Regions from separate parts of the Paenibacillus sp. JT31N7 genome, predicted to be linked through region 2. Evidence: riboswitches for the same ligand, from Rfam matches in the RefSeq annotation. Region 2 holds a riboswitch; each other region holds the start of a gene.
The links. Region 2 has a riboswitch for cyclic di-AMP ahead of AC58P5_RS27455 (C40 family peptidase). Riboswitches for the same ligand answer to the same signal wherever they lie in the genome.

Region 1 (4,893 bases), on a different contig from region 2:
CAGCAGGAACGCGGCCGATGCGGCGGCCTGCGCCGCGTAGCAGCCGAGGCGCAGCATTGTGCCGGCTGCGGCGGGAACGCCGAGCTGCGCATAGCCGCTGCCTCCGGCGAGCCACTGTGCGGCGCTGTCTGCACCCGCCGCATGCCACAACGCGGGCAGCGCCAGCAGCAGAAGCGCCGCGGCGGCCCGGATCACGCGGCGCCGGGCTGCCGTGCGCCGCCGGGGCTGCCGTTCTTCCCGCCAGTAGTACCCGGCGAGGAAGAACGGGAAGAACACGAGCGTGCGCGTCAGGCCGAGCCACGCGCCCGCTTCCGCCGGCAGGAAGCCGGCTGCCGCGCCGAGCAGGACGGCGGCGGCCACCGGGTGCTTGAGCCGGGCGAACGGGATGAGAAGAAGCTTCCAGCCGAAATGCGCGGTCAGGAACCAGAGCATCCAGTAAGGCAGCCAGAACGAATAGCGGATGCCGGGGCTGTGGAGCCAGAACAGATCCATGACCGAGTACAAGGTCTGAAAGAAGAGATACTGCAGAGCGATCCGCAGCATTCCGGCTGCCGCTTCGGGTTTCTGCCAGTATGTTTTGGCGAAATAACCGGTTACCAGCACGAACACCGGCAGATGAAAAGTGAAGATGGCAGTCACAACAGCTTGCGCTGCCTCCGGCAGAGGCGGAAGGGTAAGCAGCAGGTTGACCAGAACGACCAGCAGGATCAGGAAGAAACGGACATTCGTAAAAAAGACGGCTGTAGGGTTTCGCATAGGGGTCATCTCGCTTTGTGCAAATTTTGTTTAGGTTTTGATTGTTCTCTACTTAGTTTCTATAGAAGAAACGCAAGCAGCCAAACCTGCCTGGATGCGGCTGTTACGGGAAGATGGCTTTCTAAAGAAAGTATAGAACTTCTTCTTTTAATAGATTGTGATATTATTCACATGCCCTTATTAAGTAACGGCTTTCATTATGAAGAATGCTAGAACATGATTATAATCACTTATTTCGGGCTAAGTGTGATTAATATCACATACACTCCTCGCGGAGAGGACTATACTAAAGTCAGAAAGAGAGAACAACACACGAAAGAAGGTGAAGGAGCCATGAAAGAGACAGCTGACCCGCAAGTCCAACAAGGAAGATGCCCGCAGTGTGGTTCCGGTATTCCGGTCGTGAAAAAAATCAAATCCGCCTGGATTTGCGAAGACTGCCGGTTAAAGCCTCTGGTATCCAGAGCTGACGGCTCCGCCGGCTCATCCGAACTTCCTGATTGATTCAGGAAGGGGAAGAAAGCTATTTACGGCCAAGAATGTGAAAATATTCACAATAAAATAGCGAACTACGAAAGGATGCGAATATCATGACCGCCCTTCATCTTGTAAACGCGGCTCCCGCACACTGCGAGGCATGCGGCGCCCGGCTTCAACCGCACCCTGAGGGTTATAAGGATTTATGCTTCGACTGTGTGCAGGCAGGGCAAATCGTCCGAATGCAAGCGGTCGGCAAAACCGGACTTCCTCTTCCTCTGGAAGCGGAATGCGGATTGATCGAGCAGTACTGGCTTTAAAAAAACGGAAACACGCAAGATCATCATCATACAGAATACGCAGCTTGAAAGGGGAAATTTATATGTTTAACTGGTTAAGAACGAACGTCTATGCGGCAGGTCTGATGCTAATCCTCCGCTTCTATCTCGGATACGCATGGATCACGGGAGGATGGCACAAGCTGACAGGCGGGTTTGACGCCACTGGCTTTCTGAAAGGCGCGGTAACGAAGCCGATTGTCGATAAAGCGACCAATGAGCTGGTCTATCCGACCTTCACCGCATTCCTGGAAAACTTTGCACTGCCGAACGCCAAACTGTTTAACGTACTGATTCCGCTCGGAGAGTTTCTGGTAGGACTGGGTCTTGTCCTCGGCGCACTGACAACGGCGGCAGCATTCTTCGGGGTTCTGATGAACTTCATGTTCCTCTTCGCAGGTACTGTAAGCACCAACCCTTGGATGATCCTGCTCGGTGTCATCGTCATCGCCGCCGGAGCCAACGCCGGCAAGTTCGGAGCCGACTATTACATCCTTCCTTACCTCCGCAAGCTCCTTCGCCATCGCGGAGACCACGGCGCAAACCCGACCCTCGGTGGAGGCAAGACACGCGCCCACATCTGATCGGACGATAGACGCGATCCAAGCAAAAGCCCCGGATATCCGGGGCTTTTTTTTGTTAAACGGAGAAAGAATGAGCTGGAATCAGCTTGAAGAAGCAACGATTAAATGAATAGGGTTACATGGAACAGAATGGCAGAGGGCTGTCCGCCGTTTTGTTTACAGGCCCGATTCGCGGGAGTAACATACTCTCATGGTACGTCGGATCAGGCTTCGGGCAGCATGCCCGGACGCCGGCGGTGGCCATACTATCATCTTCATCTGCGCGCTTAATTCTCGAACGAGAAGCGGGGGACCCACGAACTGGGGTGAATCGGAATGTTTATTCCGTAGGGGCCTCTCAAATCCGAACCCGGCAGCTAACCTCGCAAGCGTCATTGGGAGAAAAGGAGTGGAAAAGGAAGAAATGGACTCACGAATTATCCGGATTGAACTGTTTGAATTCGATGTACCCTGCTGTTACCATCATGCCAAAGGAAAGCTCGAGAACTGCAGATACGGGCTTCTGAAACTCACGGACGAGGGCGGAGAGACAGGCTGGGGAGAATGTTTGATGTCCGTCGATGAGAAGTATTTCGATCTTGTGAAATGGGCGCGATTTCTGTACCGCCTCCCCAAAAGCACGGTGGCGCAGGCGCTTGATATCGTTCGCTTGTACCGCGTTCTCTGGGGGAATGTCAAAGCGGATCTGGTAGAAATGGCATTGTTCGATCTGACGGCCCGGTCGCAGCGCAAACCGTTTGTCGACATTCTCGGAAGCTTTGGCGGCTTCGGGAATAACGGAAGCTTCAGCCGTTCCGGCGTCAGCTCCCTCCGCCCGCAAACGGCAGCTGTCCGGAGTGCGGAAGACGGATTACGGTCTGACGCGAAAACGCGCTTTCCTTCCCGCAGCGGAGAGGTAGAGCGCTGTGAACACGCTGCAGCGACGGAAGGGGAATTTCCCGTAAACATGTTCTTCCGGGCTGAGCGGGAGATTCACCCCGGCTGCGGCAGCTCTCTGCTGGATGATCTGCGCAGCGCGTGCATGCTGCGGCAGGAAGGAATGACGCTCGCGATGCATAAAGATTATTTGATCGGTCCGGCCTGCTGCTTATGGGAGCATACCGCAGCGGTGCTGGGAGCGGACTGGCTGGAAGAGGGCCGTTATCCCGAACCGGCTCGCCTTGCCCCTCTGCAAGCTTGCGAGCGGATAGCCGGCACCGGATTTCAGCTGGATCAGTCGGTGCTTTTCGAGGAGTCCCGGGCTTATTTTGTCGTTTTGTAGGGCGGGACGTTTGCTTTTTGGGGGGAAGTTCGCCTACAATAATACCAGAATTCCCCTGAAAGGAGAGGTTCTCGTGTCTGCTAATGAATTCGAAAACCTGGAATCACTTAAAAAAACACGTATCGTTGTCATCGGAACGGGTGCCGTCGGTTCCACCACGGCTTATACCCTGCTGCTCAGAGAGCGGATGTCCGAACTTGTCCTCATCGATTATAATCACGCGAAAGCGAACGGGGACGCACTGGATATGAATCACGGCCTGCCGTTTACGGGCAGGGTGAAAGTGTGGGCGGGTGACTATTCCGACTGTGAAGGTGCCGATATTATCATTGTTTGTGCGGGCGTCGCGCAGAAGCAGGGGGAAACCCGTCTCGATCTGCTTAAGCGCAACGTCGACATTTTTAACGGCATCGTCGAGAATGTGACGAAGTACAACCAGACAGGCATTATTCTGGTGGCGACCAATCCGGTTGATATCATGTCTTACTTTACTTGGAAAAAGTCCGAGTGGCCCGTTAACCGTGTCATCGGTTCGGGAACTCTGCTGGACAGCGCGCGTTTCCGCTATTTGATCGGCGAGAAGCTTCAAGTGGATCCGCGAAGCATTCACGCGGCGATTATCGGGGAGCACGGAGACTCGGAAGTGCCTCTGTGGAGCTTGGCGAATTTTGCCGGACTGCCTCTTGAGCTGAATCAGGAGGATAAGGACGAAATTTTCCGGAATACGCGAGACGCGGCTTATCAGATTATCGAAGCGAAGGGATCAACGTATTACGCGATCGCTTTGGCGCTCGACCGGATCTGTACGGCGATTCTGCGAGATGAGGGCGCGGTGCTGAACGTATCGACGTATGTTTCCAATTATCACGGGATGTCCGACGTTTATCTCGGAGTTCCGTGCATTGTGGACCGTACGGGTGTGCGGGAGGTTATTACACTGCCCTTGAGCGATGAGGAAGAGGCTAATCTCCGCAAATCGGGAGCCAAAATCCGGGAAATGATCGATTCGATTTCGGAACGGCTGTAGGCGGGAGAGACATGAACAAGAATAGAGCATGCGAGTAAAACGCGGAAAGAGCGGCTGGTTATCAGCCGCTTTTTTGTATGCTGCAAGTGTATTTTCAAGGTGATATGCGCTTTGATTGACAGATTCGCTTATTAACGCTTATAATTACTTACAAACAATTATCGAATTGCATGAATTCACTTAAGGGCGTGCCGATATGTTTCAGGAAGAACGAATTGAAGCGATTATGGAATACTTAAGGGAACATCAGCGGATGGACGTCAAGGAAATCTGTGACAAATTCGACGTGTCGCGGGACACCGCTCGCAGGGATCTCGTCCGGATGGATGAGATCGGGCTAATTGTCCGGACCCGCGGAGGCGCTATGCTGCCGACGCTGAACCGCGCGGTGACCGCTTATAAGGACCGGATGCAGAAAGCTCCGGACGAGAAGCGGCAGATCGGCAGGGA
Region 2 (4,893 bases):
CTGATCAAGATTACGCTTCCGAAGCCCGTCGCCGCAGGAGCCGCCATTACGCTGCATACGGATTTTGCGGTCAAGCTTCCGCAAGTGTTCGCCCGCATGGGCGTAACGAAAGATTTCGTTATGGCCGGCCAGTGGTTTCCCAAGCTTGCCGTGTACGAGCCTGCCGGCACCCGGGGACGGACCGCGGAAGGCTGGAACCTGCACCAGTACCACGGCAATTCGGAGTTTTACGCGGACTTCGGCATTTTCGATGTCCGGGTGAAAGTCCCGGCGGATTACATCGTGGCCGCCACCGGTTTTCCGACCAAAAATCCGGTCGTCGAAGCCGGGAAGAAAACCTATCAGTTTTATGCGGATGACGTGCATGATTTCGCCTGGTCCGCTTCGCCCAACTTCAAGATGTTTGAAGAGCCCTATGCCGCTCCCAATTTGCCGGGGGTCAAGATCAAGCTGTACCTCGACCCCAAGCATGAACCGTACAAGTCCCGCTATATGATCGCCGCCAAAAAAGCGTTGAGCCGGTACTCCCAGTGGTATGGTACGTATCCGTACTCGACCTTATCCATCGTTGTGCCTCCTGAGGAAGCCAACGGGGCGGGCGGCATGGAATATCCCACGCTCGTTACCGCTTGGGGAGCCTCCGAGGGGACTCCCGACCTGGAACTCGAGCGCGTTGTCGTCCATGAGATCGGCCACCAGTTCTGGTACGGACTCGTCGCCAGCAACGAGTTCGAGGAAGCCTGGCTTGACGAAGGGTTCACTTCCTACACGGAGGATAAGCTGATGGAACTGGAATACGGGACGAAGCCCAACCTTCCGGTCGAATCCAGTTACATCACCGCTCCGGCTGCTCTGCAGAAAAATGCGTGGGGTTACCGCAGCCACGGCGAATACGCCGACAACGTGTATACCCGCGCCAAGCTGGTTCTCAAGGAAATCGAGCACCGGGTCGGGCTTAACACGATGGACCGTATTATGAAAACATACTTCCAGCGTTGGAAATTCAAGCATCCGGGCACCCGCGATTTTCAAACGGTCGTGGAGGAAATCACCAAAACGAAATGGACGGAGTTTTTCGATCAGTATGTATACGGCAGCATGATGACCGACTATGCGGTCGATAACATCCGCATCCGCCAGGCGAACGAGTCGGGACAGACGTTGTACGAAAGCAGCGTGCTGGTCCGCAAGTTCGGAGGCAATGTACCGGCTGTGCCGATCCGGTTCCATTTTGCCGACGGCTCGGCGACAGAGAAGGTCTGGGACGGACAGGGCGAGCAGATCGAGTACAAGCTGACCCATAAATCCCCGGTGGATTGGGTTTCTCTGGACCCCGCATACACCATGAAGCTCGAAAACCGGCATATCAACAACTATATGAAAACCGAAGTCGACACCACGTGGAGAATCCGCTGGACCCTCGGCGTCGTCAAACTGCTGGAAACGCTGTTCGATACTGTAGCCTGGTGAGGTGATGAGATGCTCCGCTATCTTCGACAAGGCTTGACGGCCGCCCTCAAGCAGCCGTTCGCCGTTTGCGTGCTGTATGTGTACCAGTTTGCCTGGGGGATTCTGCTTTATAAATGGGTCCAATCCATTATCGTCCCCCTGCTCCACCGTTATCCGGCAAGCGATCAGCCCCAGAGCGCCATTCATTTGTTCGTGGCGGAAAGCCAGTTCCGACTTGTAAAAACGGATCTCATCCAGCCGTATCTCGAATGGTTTCTCATTCTGCTGGCCGTCCGGATGCTGATTAGTCCCATGCTGAACGCAGGCGTCCTGTACTCTCTGGAACACCGGCAGATGAATGCGGGTTACCGGTTTATGAAAGGAATACGCGAGCTTCTGCTGCCCTTCTTCCTCTATTATCTTCTTCAAACGGTCCTGGTGCTTGCTCCGCTCTACTGGCTGGCTCCCAAAGCACTTGCTTTGTTCAACGAAGCCTACGCATTCGAGCAGCTTCTCCTGTCCCTGCTTCCTTGGGCGGCTCTCTATGCCGTGTATGCCCTGCTCATTCAGCTTATCTTCCTGTTCCTGCAGTTCGGCCGGGCCTCCGAGGATCGACGTGGACTTCTCGCGGTGCTTCCGGTCGTGTTCCGCCAAGGCTTGCGGATCACGTGCAATGCCCTGCTGCTCATCCTGCTCGGCTTCCTTCTTGCCGTTGCGGCTACTACCGCATCCTATGTGTGGGCAGGCTTGACGGCCCTCATTATCCACCAGATATACCCCCTGGTCCGCACCTTTGTCAAAATGTGGTCCATCGCGGCGCAGCGTGAAATCTGGGAAAGCTACCGGACCTAGAAATGCCCGTTATTCTGCCCGTAAGCCGGGAGGCAAAACAGACGCGTCTCAATCGTCGGACCGTCTTATCAGCCGTTCTCTTTCCGGATGGTTCCGGCGCGATATCCGTCTCCCCCTGCCGTTCACCGGCCAGGGGGGTTTTTAGTTTCCATTTGCGTTTTTTTCAGCTATCATGGAAAGATAGAAGATAAAAGGAGGCATTACCGATGATATCCCCACGGACAAGCACCGTCGTGGCGGCAGTAATTGGCCTTTGTGTCGCCGCCGGGTCGTTCTTTTACGGACAGTCCGACGTTAAAGCCAAAGAGGTTGTGGCGATCGGTCACGACGTCCGCATTTCCAATCAGGCATTCGACAAAATGAAAGCCGAAGTCGACCTGGCCTTTCAAATGCAGGGCGCTCAAAACAATTTGACCAACGATCAGCTGCTCGATCTGATGCTTAAGGACGAGCTCTTCGTCCGTTACGGCCAGAAGCGCGGCGTCAAAGTCAAGGAAGCCGAAGTGAAGCAGGCTGTCGATCAGCAGCGCAAAGCGCTGGAAGCAGCCGGCCCCGAAGCGGCTCAGTTGAAAGAGATGCTCTACAAAAGCGCCGGCTTGACCGAAGCGACCTACTGGACCGATCCTAAAACCGTCAACCAGTACGCCAAATATCTCCTCCAGCAAAAAACGATCGAGTATCTCGTCAAAAAAGGCGAGCTGAAAACGCAGGAAGACCTCAACGCCCTGCAGGAAAAACTGCTTGCCGAAACGAAACCGGGGCTGCGCGTGAAGTTTCCGGATCAACCGAAGACTTAGATTGCCTCTAAGCTGAAAGACATGGAAAACCCGCCCTCTTTATACAAGAAGGCGGGTTTTTTGATCTATTTTTTGCCCTGAAATCCGACTAAATAACTGCTTTTGAAACTTTTTTGTAACTATTTTTAGTTTTTTGGAAGGAATTTCTGGACCTATGGCGAATATTTAGTGTCGAACAGAAAAAGATTGCCGAATTTCTTCTTAGACGAAAAGGAAGAGAACGGGGGATCCACTCTGGGTGAATTGATCTTGCAACAAAGGGATCATAGGGGACACCTTCTACCGAACCCTCCAGCTAACCTCGTAGGCACAGGAAGGAGCAACACAGTTGAAGAAAGTCTTGTTGTTTGTTTTGAGCTTGACCCTGTTTTTGAGTGTGGAAATCGGCAGCGCATCCGCGAAGTCGACGCTCAGCTCCACGATTGACGGATTGGTAGGGACGCCTTACAAGTATTCGGGCACATCGACCAGCGGTTTTGATTGCTCGGGCTTCACGTCCTACGTATTCGACCGGTTCGGCGTTGATCTGGCACGCACTTCAAAAGCACAGAACGGCCAAGGATCCTCGGTTGCGAAAAGCGATCTGAGACCGGGTGACCTGGTATTTTTTAACACCGACGGAAAAGGCATCTCCCATGTAGGTATTTACATCGGGAACAACAAGTTCGCCCACTCCGCCACGAACAAAGGTGTTACAAAGAGTGACTTGAGCGAATCTTACTATGCGAAACGATACGTTTCTGCACGCCGCGTTATCGGCGATGACCTTTTTAACAAGATCACTGCAGACTAGTAAGACGCACTCGTAATGGAACGCAGCATATACCCGAAAGGGAGCCCCGTAATCCAGGTTGCCGCCTGGCTTGCCGGGCTTCTTTTCATTTGCGCCGGTTTTCCTGTTACTATGAAGTTAGACGAAAAAGCAAGGAGCGTCCCTTCATTATGATCCTTTTTATTCATCGCAAAGATTTGCGGATTGATGACATGACTGCGTTTGATTACATTCACAGCTTGGGGCGTCCAAGCCTGCACATCCTGATTCTGGACCCTTTCCTTCTGCGCGACGGCCGGGAGCGGGAACACAGCGGAGTCAACTTCCTCCGTCACGTCTCCAGGCTGATCCGCGAATACCGGAAAGCGGGCGCGCATCTGGAGGTGCTTGCCGGCGAGCCTCATGCCGTGGTGGATCATCTGCTGGCCGAGCTCCCCATTGAAGAAATCGTCCTGCACGGCGACGTTACGCCCTATGCATTAGTACGTGACCGCAAACTGAAGGTTTCAGCTTCCGCCCGCGGCGTTCCGGTTACTACGCTGATCGACCATACTCTCGCCGATTTCGGGGATTTCCAGCACTTTGCGGAGCGCAGCACTCCTTACCAAGTATTTACCCCTTTTTATAAAAAATGGAACGCTTACATGCACCTTTTTTTCCGGCCGTCGTCGGCCGTCACCGTGCGCGATTTGCAGACACGGCCGCTGCCGGACCGCGAAGCCTGGTCCGCGCGATTTCCGCTTCCGCTGGACCCGGAAGCGGCCGGCACGGCGCCTGATCCCGCTCAGACTCTGAGCGGCTTTCTCGAAGGAGGTCTCCGCGCTTATGAAGCGCAAAGAGACCGGTACGCCTTCGAGACGACCAGCGGGATCAGCCGCCACCTGAACACCGGCGCGCTCTCCGTGCGCCGGGCGTATGAAGCCGCTCTCGGCAGCGAGCGGCACGAAGCCTGGACGCGCCAGCTGGCGTGGCGCGACTTCTACCTGTACCAGGCCGTCTATAACCCGGATTTCTTCGTCTACG
Region 3 (4,893 bases), on a different contig from region 2:
TCGGCCACCGGACCGAGCGCGATTACCGGCAGGAAGGTGAGCGCCCCAATGATGACGACCGTACCTACCACGATTCCGGTAAACAAGGCATTATCCGTACGGAACGTACCGATTGTTTCCGGAACCCACTGCTTGCGGCCCAGTGAGCCGGCCACACCCAGAAGGGCGATGATCGACACGTAACGGCCAAGCAGCATCACAATTCCCGTGGAAATGTTCCAGAACGGCGTATTGTCCGCAAGTCCTTCGAAGCCGGAGCCGTTGTTGGCCGCCGACGACGTGAACTCGTACAGCACCTGGGAGATTCCGTGGAATCCCGGATTGGTGACGGCTCCTTTGCCAAGCTCCGTCATAAACGCGATCGCCGTCGGAGCCAGAATGATAAGCGGATGCGCCAGAATCGCAACGGCGATCAGTTTCATCTCGCGGGACTCGATTTTGCGACCCAGAAATTCCGGCGTCCGGCCGACCATGAGGCCCGCCAGAAAGACCGCCAGAATCGCGTACATGAGCATATTGACCAGTCCGACTCCGTCGCCGCCGAATACGCAGTTCAGCATCATTTGAGCCAGCGGAACCATTCCGCCCAGCGGGGTGAGCGTATCGTGCATATTGTTGACCGTACCCGTCGTCGCCGCCGTCGTTACCGTGGTGAACAACGCGGACTGCGCTATGCCGAAGCGCACCTCTTTGCCCTCCATACTGCCGATGGACGAGTCCGCGCCAAGGGCGTTCAGGGCGGGGTTGCCGGCCTTTTCCGAGAAGAAGGCGACCGACAGGAAGACCAGGAACAAAGTCATCATCGCGGTGAAAATGACCCAGCCCTGCTTCCGGTTCTTCGCAAACCGTCCGAAGGTATACGTCAAGGAGGCCGGAATGCACCACATGGACAGCATTTCGATTACGTTGGTCAGCGGAGACGGATTTTCAAACGGATGGGAAGAATTCACCCCGAAGAAGCCGCCCCCGTTCGTACCCAAATGCTTGATGGACACAAGCGACGCTACCGGTCCGATGGCGATTTGCTGTTCTCCGCCTTCAAGCGGCTTTGCGGCCAGCGACGGGTCCAGCGTTTGCGGCACTTTCAGGCCGACAAGCAGCAGCGTAACCACGATAGCCAGCGGCAGCAGCAGACGCGTATGTCCTTTTACAAAATCCGCAAAAAAGTTGCCGATGGTGTTGCCTTTAGACGTCAGCCCGCGGATAAACGCAATCGCGACCACGATCCCCGTTACGGCGGACGTGAACATCATCATCATAATGACGGCCATCTGCGAGAAATAGGACAAGCCCGTTTCCCCGCTGTAGTGCTGCAGATTCGTGTTGGTCATAAAGCTGATGATCGTATTGAACGACAGCGTCGCTTCCATATTGTCGATCCCGTTCGGGTTCAAAGGAAGAGCATGCTGCAGGCGAAGGATCAAATACCCGACCGCCACAAGCACAACGTTGGTCAGCACGAGGCTGCCCGCATATCTTTTCCACGTCATGCCGTTCTCGCTGCGGATGCCCGCAAGCTTGTAAATGGGCCGCTCCAGCCAGCCGAACCATTGGTCCGTCCGGTTTTTCTCATTCGAAAAAACATGATAGATATAAGTTCCAAGCGGTTTCACCAGCAGGCAAAGGACCGCGATTACGATTAAAATTTGCACGATCTCCATAGATTCCTATCCTCCTCAAACAACTCCGCGCAAGCAGTTCACCGGCTGCCCGAAGGCGCCTTAAAATTTCTCAGGATGTATGAGCGCGTAAATCAGATACAGAAAAAGCCCAGCCGTAAAAAGCGCGATAATCATCATGAACGGCCGCCTTCCGAGCCTTCCACCACATGGTCACACCAGATCAAAAAACCGTAAAAGATGAAATAAACGACTGCCAGCAGCAGAATCATATAAAGGTCCGTCATGCGTGTCGGCTCCTTTCTTTCCTATTTAAAGGTTCATATTATAGGTTCATTCATTATCGTTCGGTTAGTGAATTTAAACGTTAGCGCAAAACTTCTTCGGGCACTTGGCCCGGTGCTGCTCCAAGCAGGAAAGAGACCTGACGGGTATTCGTATGCACCACATGGTCGGCGCCGAGCGCTTTATAAATCAACCGCGGTGTGGCATTCGTTTTCACCACGAAAATCGTTCCGGTTGTCCAGCTGCGGACCATCTGAAGATACCGGCAGCAGAGCGGCAGGCTGTCTTCGAAAAGATAAACGTCACCGACCGGAAGCCCGGGGACTTCCCAGGCTTCGTGGCGCACGGTATCCACTTCCACGATATGCCGGACTCCCAGCTTCTTCATCCGCTGTCCTTCCGCCGGGTTGTTTACAAGCGCCGCGAAGGGTCTGCGGTAAATATTCAGCAGTTTAATAAAGTTCTCGCCGGTGACATTCGGTGCGGAAACCAACGTATAGGTTTGGATCTTTCTCTCGTCCACTTTTTATCCCTCTTTCATGTTTTGGGCAGCAAAAAAAGAAGCCTGCGGAAGAGGAACTCTTCACGCGGCTTCTTGACGGTCACAGCCTAAAAAGACTATAGCCGAAGCGCGATAGCAGTCGCCTCTCTCGGTACGCTTACGAGGTTAGCTGTCGGATTCGGGCGTGAGAGTCGCCCTACCATGACGGCACGGATGCCGCTTCTGGATTCACCCCATGAGGACCGGGCCGTTAGGCCTGCAGGTCCTCGTTGGTTCCCCCGTTTTCCGCTTCATACGGAAACTCAGCGATAAAAACGCATGTTCATTTATTTGGCACATTTTTCTTTTTCGGATGTTTTTGAACATAACAAAACCACAGCGAAACGAAGTCCCTGTGGTCGATGCCGATCACAAGCTTCTTCAACCCCTCCCGAACTCATGCGCTTACGAGGTTAGCTGTCGGATTCGGGCGGTGAGAGTCGCCCTACCTGACTGCCGGGTCCATGGATTCCGGCGCTTCAGGATTCACCCCTGCAGACATGGCCCCGGCTCTCACACCGGATCAATGCTGCGATGGTTCCCCCGCTTCCCCGGATGGGGAAATTCAGCGAAAGCAAGAAACTGTTTTTTTCAATTGATGGAATGAATATTACACCTCCGTACGTGCTTTGTAAAGATATGGGGAGATTGGTTTTAAACCGATTTAAGCCAAAGAAATCGCCTAATGCGCTTACATTTCCTCTTTTTGTGCGCTAGCTTGTTAATGCGTCGAAAATCTCGCGTTTTTGAAAACGGTTTGGACATCCAGCCTCTTCCCACAACGGAAAAACCTGCTATACTACTTGTAAACGTTCCCATATTAACCAGTTAGGAGGAAAATTTATGAAAAACGGATGGAAATCAATCTTGCTCTGGGGGGTGATTTCCATTGTCGGCGCGTTCGCTTTCGGGCTTGTCGCACTTAATCGCGGAGAAACGATCAATGCCGCCTGGCTCGTCATTGCAGCCGTAAGCTGTTATGCGGTCGCCTACCGGTTCTACAGCCGCTTTCTCGCCCGCAAAGTCTTCGTGCTCGACGACAACCGGAAAACACCCGCAGAGCTGAACAACGACGGCAAGGACTATGTGCCGACGAACAAATGGGTGCTGTTCGGGCACCATTTCGCGGCCATTGCCGGCGCGGGTCCCCTCGTAGGGCCCGTACTTGCCGCCCAGATGGGCTATCTGCCCGGAACGCTGTGGATCATTCTCGGCGTTATTCTGGGAGGCGCCGTCCAGGACTTCGTCATTCTTTTCGCTTCAACACGCAGAAACGGTAAATCGCTCGGCGATATGATCAAGGATGAAATCGGCAAGGTGACGGGTACGATCGCCATGCTTGGCATTCTCGGCATTATGATCATTCTTCTCGCCGTGCTCGGGCTCGTCGTCGTCAAAGCGCTGATCGGCAGCCCGTGGGGCATGTTCACGATTGCCGCCACCATTCCGATCGCCCTCCTGATGGGCGTGTATATGCGCTACATACGGCCCGGCCGCGTCGGGGAAGCGTCCCTCATCGGCGTCATTCTGCTGATTCTGTCCCTCATCGGAGGCAAATTCGTCGCCGAGAGCGCAGCGCTGGCCCCTCTCTTCTCCTTCAGCGGAGAAACCATCGCTCTGATGATGATCGCCTACGGCTTTTTCGCTTCCGTCATGCCGGTCTGGCTGCTTCTCGCTCCCCGCGACTATCTCAGCACGTTCCTGAAAGTCGGAACGATCATCGGCCTCGCGCTCGGCATCATTTTCGTCCTGCCGGATCTGTCCATGCCGGCCACGACCCGGTTCATCGACGGAACCGGACCCGTCTTCGCCGGGAACTTGTTCCCGTTCCTGTTTATCACCATCGCCTGCGGCTCCGTGTCGGGCTTCCATGCGCTGATTTCCTCCGGAACGACGCCCAAAATGCTGGAGCGCGAATCCCACGCGCGTCCGATCGGCTACGGCGCGATGCTGGTCGAATCCTTCGTCGCCATCATGGCGCTGATCGCCGCCTGCATTATCACGCCCGGCACTTACTTCGCGATTAACTCGTCGGCGGCGGCGCTGGGCGGTACCGATGTGGCGACCGCGGCGGCGACCATCACGAACTGGGGCTTCACTATCACGCCGGAACAGTTGACTACGCTGTCCAAAGATATCGGCGAGAGTACCATTCTCTCGCGGACGGGCGGCGCGCCGACCTTCGCCATCGGCATGGCGCAAATCTTGTCCGGCGTGATCGGCGGCAAGACGATGATGGCGTTCTGGTATCACTTCGCCATCCTGTTCGAAGCCCTGTTCATCCTGACGACGATCGACGCGGGCACCCGGGTGGGGCGTTTCCTCATCCAGGATTTGCTCGGTTATGCCAGCAAGTCGCTGGGGGATACCCGGTCCACGGTCGGCAATCTTATCGCTACGGCTCTCTGCGTAGCGGGCTGGGGGTATTTCCTCTACCAAGGCGTTGTG
Region 4 (4,893 bases), on a different contig from region 2:
ATAGCCCTCTTCGGGAATTCCGAGGGGGTCGCCGCTGCGCCGGCTTCGGAATTCCCGCAGTACGGCGGGATCGGCGGGCAGCTTGCCGATATAAACGGCCAACGGCATTTTAGCGGCGGAATGCCAGTCCTTGCAGGGAACAATGCGCTTGACGCCCGATTGGATAAGCAGATTCCGCAGCTCCAACAGAGCTTCGGGGGACGTATCCGCGCCTGCCATTATCCCGGCGGTTGAATACAAAGGCACGGTATACCCGCTGTATTCCATCTGCTGCGGAGGCGGGGTCAGAAGGGGAGCTTTCAGATGATGTGTCATGCCATCTCACTCCTTTTTAAAGGGGAAAAAGCTTCCCCGGATCGTCTCTCTTTCAATCATAAGATATTCATAGAGCCGATAGAGATGACAACCTTGCGGATTATTCCGCTTTTATTTCATGAATCTGGGCGCCCGCCCATACCGCTCCTGGGCGAATGCCATATGGTATTGCAGAGCCGCACCATTACCGGTTACAAGGAGGAAGCACATTGTATCCTGAAGTCCGCATGTATCACCCCTTCGTGGGGCCGTTCGATCCCTGTCCGCCGAAGCTTGTCAAAACGTACGTAACTCCGCCGCACCTGTTTATCCAGTTCCAGCCCATGTGCCTGCCGCAGTTTAGCCCTTATGAGGCATTGAAGCTAGGTACCCTTTGGCCGGAACTGTACAGCAGCTACGAACCCAGATGCTGATCCGGTCCGAAAGCGAAAGAGAGGGGAACGACAACCATATGCAAAAACAAATGGATGACAATTATTACCGGCTTCTGCACGACCTGCAAGCGGCCGATTTCGTACTGGTCGAATTGACTTTGTACCTGGACACCCATCCCGAAGATGCCAATGCTCTGCAGCAGTTCAACGAATTTTCCCAAAAACGGAAGCAAATCGCGCTGGAATACGAGCGTTTGTACGGACCGCTTCTGCAATACGGGCAAAATGCGCTGCCGCAGCAGACTTGGGAGTGGGCCGAAGCTCCCTGGCCTTGGCAGGTGTAACGTGTGTAGAGGGAACTGTATGAACGGCCTGGCCGGAAGATCAAGCACGGATATGCTTAAGGAGACGGGGGATTCCAATGTGGATTTACGAGAAAAAACTGCAGTATCCGGTTCGTGTAAGCAAATGCGATCCGCACATGGCCAAACTTCTGATCGAGCAGTACGGGGGTGCGGACGGGGAACTTGCCGCCGCGCTGCGTTACTTGAACCAGCGTTACACCATTCCGGACAAAGTGATCGGGGTGTTGAATGACATCGGGACAGAAGAATTCGCTCACCTCGAGATGATTGCCACGATGATCTACAAGCTTACGAAAGACGCTACCCCCGACCAACTGAAAGCCGCGGGTCTGGGCGAATATTACGTCAATCACGATTCGGCTTTGTATTACCAAAATGCGGCCGGCGTACCGTGGACGGCAGCTTACATTCAAGCCAAGGGCGATCCCATCGCCGACCTTTACGAAGATATCGCAGCGGAAGAAAAGGCCCGCGCCACGTATCAGTGGCTCATCGATCTGACGGACGACGTCGATCTTCAGGATGGCCTGAAATTTCTGCGTGAACGGGAAATCGTCCACTCGATGCGATTCCGCGAAGCGGTGGAAATACTTAAAGACGAAAGGGCTGCCCAGAAAATTTTCTAGCGGCCTGGACAAAAAGACGGGGAAACCCGTCTTTTTTCGGATAATTTTAAAGCCGGGGAAAGACCGATAGTCAATGGATATGGAAAAATTGAATAAGATTGCTAATTTTTCCGGAACGTTTCCCCTTCTGAAGGTGTCTTACTTATATACAAGTTATAGCTAAACAGTCTGTTTAAAGCGTCGGCGTCTAGTAAGAATTTTTATTAAAAAGCTGGAAATAGGCAAGAATTATGTCGTACTTACGAAAAATCTTAAAAAAATCGTCTATTTCAAGCAAATAAATACCACATTTTACCTATAAGTATGATAAACTGGAATAAGTTGCTTAAGAATTAGGAATAGAACCTAGATTTTGGAATCGAAAGGAGGCTGCTATTCATGGGGATTACATTAAGCCTGCTGATCGGCATGTTAGTTCTTTTAGCGGCATCATTAGGTCTGCGCAAACCGAAGGAATTTGACCGGTCCGATAACGTGCCGTTTCGTCCTTTCGATGATATTTACGAGGGAAAGAAACGTCCGACTGTAGAATCGGTACGAAGCCAGGCAGCCGTAAAAATCGAAGAAAAGCCGAGAGAAAGCAAACGAATCGCCAAATAAAGGTTTCCTCCTATGGGATGAATTACCTGGCCGCAAGGTGAATAAATGATGGTTTTTCTGAGAAATAGATGAGAATTACATAAGCGTGCGCTGAGCATAACGTTAATTTTCTCCCTTTGATTTTTTCGGTTTAAAGGGCGGAACAGGCTTCAAATAGGCTTGAAGAATCAGCTTTTTGCAGCAGGTTATCCGGCGGATTAAAAAAATGAAAAGGTCGGTTTTTACCAATTTGTGTGTGTTTGTTTCTAAAGATGTATGTGATAGCTTGTGTAAAGAGCCGAAACTTCAATCGTTTCCCGGATTTTCCAGGGGAGGATGAGGTGCGGGGGATGATTTACTTCGGAACCGTATCGCATGACTGCGGCGTCCGATAGGGGTGAATCGCTGGCAACAGCGTGGGCGACTTCTCAGTCCAAACCCGACAGCTAACCTCGTAGGCAATACCGAGAAGGAGCGTACATCAACTATGGCTTTAAAGCATCATTGGAAAAAAACTTGCGCTACTCTGCTACTAGGTGCAGTGGTGGCGGCATCTTCCGCATTCCAGTCGCAGGCGGCTGAAACGGAAGCGGCTAAAAACGACGGTCTGATGTTTTGGAAACTGGCCAAATCTTATCAGGAGATCGCCGCCGGCATTGCCGATACGGTAGGACAAGCAGCCGATTCGGAACTTGCCCAATCCTTCCTGACACCGGAAAATCAAACTCTGGTATTATCCGAGCCAAATTCCATGTGGAACTTCGCTTCCCAAATGAATATGGACGTTCTTGACCTCTTATCGTTAAATCCCGATGCGGATCCGCTTAGCCTGCCGGCAGGCAGCGAGCTGAAAATTGCGGGGGAAGCGGCTCCTGAGCAGCTTAAAGCTTTAAAAGCGACGTTAAAAGTTCCGGCGCAGGCACCGGCTTCGCCAAGCCAAGCGGATTCCATAAAACCTTCGGGGGCTCTTCAGAAGAGCAGCAAGCCGCAGGCTTCCGAGCCGAAGAAAAGCGCGGAGAATAAGGCCGTTAAGAAACCGGCTGCCAAAGCCGCATCGGCTTCCGCAAAATCCGGGCAGACGCTGACAACCGCGGCGGGCAAACAGGTTCAATACAAAAAAGCGCTTTCTATCAAGGCATCCGCTTATTCCGCGGACCCAAGCGAGAACGGCGGATATGCCGGAATCGATTACTACGGCAACAAACTGACCGTTGGCACCATCGCGGTCGATCCGAAAGTTATTCCGCTTGGCTCCACCGTATATGTAACGGGTTATGCTTTCCCGGGCCTCCCGGCCAAGGGAATGATCGCCAAAGCGACGGACATCGGCGGCGCGATCAAAGGCAATCGGATCGATATCTTCGTTCCGGGCTCCAAGGAGAAAGTAAATAACTTTGGCTATCAAAGTGTGAAAGTGTACATTCTTAAATAATAGGAGCCGAAAAGAAGGCGGGAGCGAATGCTCCCGTCTTTTGTGCGTTACAGACCCTTGGAAATTCCCATCAGCTCCGGCACCGTGACCAGCTTGTATCCGCTCGATTTCAAGGAACGGATCAAATCGGGAAGAGCAGTGACTGTACCGCTGAGATCGTGCTTGTCGTTACCTCCCGCGCTGTGCTGCAGTATGACTGAACCGGCCCGGGCTTTGGTCACAATGTTGCGGTATACCTGCTTGCCCGATAATCCTTTCCAATCCAGAGAATCCACATCCCAGTTCATGACCATCAGGCGATGGTCGGACATCCAGCGTACCTGCTCTTCATTGATGGCTCCGTAAGGAGGCCGCACAAGTCTGGGCGTATATCCGGTCAACTGTTTGATGACGTCCTGGGTACGCATAATTTGCGAAGAAAATTCCGAGGCGGTCAGTTTGGGCATAAAAGGATGGGTGTACGAGTGGTTGCCTACGACGTGACCCTCCCGCACCATCCGGTCGATAATCTCGGGATGTGCCTTAGCGCGGCTCCCGATCACGAAAAAGGTCGCTTTCACCCGATGCTTTTTCAAAATATCGAGCACTTGCGGGGTATATTTGTGATCGGGCCCGTCATCAAACGTGAGCGCGATTTTTTTTCCTTGGGAGGTTCCTCTCATCCGGAAAACCGCAGGGTACTTGTGATGAATCTCGGCTAAGCTCAGCTTGCGCTGCTCCGTTTTCTGAAGGGCGTTCGCTTCCTGATGATGCTTCTGAACGGGAACGTCTTTCTTTTTCGGTTCCGGTTTAGGAGCGGCTGCTTGTTTAGGTTTTACGGGTACGGAAGGCGAAGGGACCGGAGTAGCCGGTGATGCCGAAGGAGTCGCGGCGTTTTTCTTCTGGATCGCCGGATCTTTCGTAGGCTGGAATATTGCCGGACCTGGTACGGATGACGGACCTGGAACTTCGCTTAGAGAGTGCGGGATAAAACGGTTTTCGTCCAGCCGGGAAGAAGTCGAGCCCTCGTTCGGCAGTTTTGCCGGAGAACATGCGGAGACGAAGGCCAGCAAGATGGCGGCTGAGGCAGTCAGGGCTGCACGTTTCATGGGGCACCCTCCTCTAAAGGCGTTTTCACTAGTTTTGTTTAGAGGGAGGAAATTTATCCGGGATTTGTTACAAAATAGACACAACAAAAAGGGTTGTCCGATTATGTAAATTAT

Region 1: it holds a riboswitch for cyclic di-AMP, as region 2 does, so the genes downstream of both, AC58P5_RS17305 (hypothetical protein) here and AC58P5_RS27455 (C40 family peptidase) in region 2, are expected to answer to the same signal.
Region 3: it holds a riboswitch for cyclic di-AMP, as region 2 does, so the genes downstream of both, AC58P5_RS23695 (hypothetical protein) here and AC58P5_RS27455 (C40 family peptidase) in region 2, are expected to answer to the same signal.
Region 4: it holds a riboswitch for cyclic di-AMP, as region 2 does, so the genes downstream of both, AC58P5_RS12125 (3D domain-containing protein) here and AC58P5_RS27455 (C40 family peptidase) in region 2, are expected to answer to the same signal.

The regions. Positions count from the first base shown of each region.
Region 1 covers NZ_JCAUAT010000003.1:585,293-590,185, forward strand. The annotation lists gene AC58P5_RS17290 (acyltransferase family protein) at 1-756, opposite strand, end outside; gene AC58P5_RS17295 (hypothetical protein) at 1,347-1,553, shown strand; gene AC58P5_RS17300 (DoxX family protein) at 1,616-2,155, shown strand; cyclic di-AMP (ydaO/yuaA leader) riboswitch at 2,409-2,541, shown strand; gene AC58P5_RS17305 (hypothetical protein) at 2,544-3,416, shown strand; gene AC58P5_RS17310 (L-lactate dehydrogenase) at 3,490-4,443, shown strand; gene AC58P5_RS17315 (DeoR/GlpR family DNA-binding transcription regulator) at 4,640-4,893, shown strand, end outside.
Region 2 covers NZ_JCAUAT010000013.1:25,058-29,950, forward strand. The annotation lists gene AC58P5_RS27440 (M1 family metallopeptidase) at 1-1,470, shown strand, start outside; gene AC58P5_RS27445 (hypothetical protein) at 1,480-2,301, shown strand; gene AC58P5_RS27450 (SurA N-terminal domain-containing protein) at 2,508-3,098, shown strand; cyclic di-AMP (ydaO/yuaA leader) riboswitch at 3,276-3,423, shown strand; gene AC58P5_RS27455 (C40 family peptidase) at 3,427-3,891, shown strand; gene AC58P5_RS27460 (cryptochrome/photolyase family protein) at 4,041-4,893, shown strand, end outside.
Region 3 covers NZ_JCAUAT010000007.1:63,602-68,494, forward strand. The annotation lists gene kdpA (potassium-transporting ATPase subunit KdpA) at 1-1,661, opposite strand, end outside; gene kdpF (K(+)-transporting ATPase subunit F) at 1,722-1,799, opposite strand; gene AC58P5_RS23695 (hypothetical protein) at 1,987-2,427, opposite strand; cyclic di-AMP (ydaO/yuaA leader) riboswitch at 2,545-2,724, opposite strand; cyclic di-AMP (ydaO/yuaA leader) riboswitch at 2,833-3,026, opposite strand; gene AC58P5_RS23700 (carbon starvation CstA family protein) at 3,289-4,893, shown strand, end outside.
Region 4 covers NZ_JCAUAT010000002.1:402,679-407,571, reverse strand. The annotation lists gene AC58P5_RS12150 (glycoside hydrolase family 84 protein) at 1-315, opposite strand, end outside; gene AC58P5_RS12145 (spore coat associated protein CotJA) at 543-728, shown strand; gene AC58P5_RS12140 (spore coat protein CotJB) at 767-1,033, shown strand; gene AC58P5_RS12135 (manganese catalase family protein) at 1,111-1,680, shown strand; gene AC58P5_RS12130 (hypothetical protein) at 2,059-2,280, shown strand; cyclic di-AMP (ydaO/yuaA leader) riboswitch at 2,546-2,735, shown strand; gene AC58P5_RS12125 (3D domain-containing protein) at 2,747-3,691, shown strand; gene AC58P5_RS12120 (polysaccharide deacetylase family protein) at 3,739-4,779, opposite strand.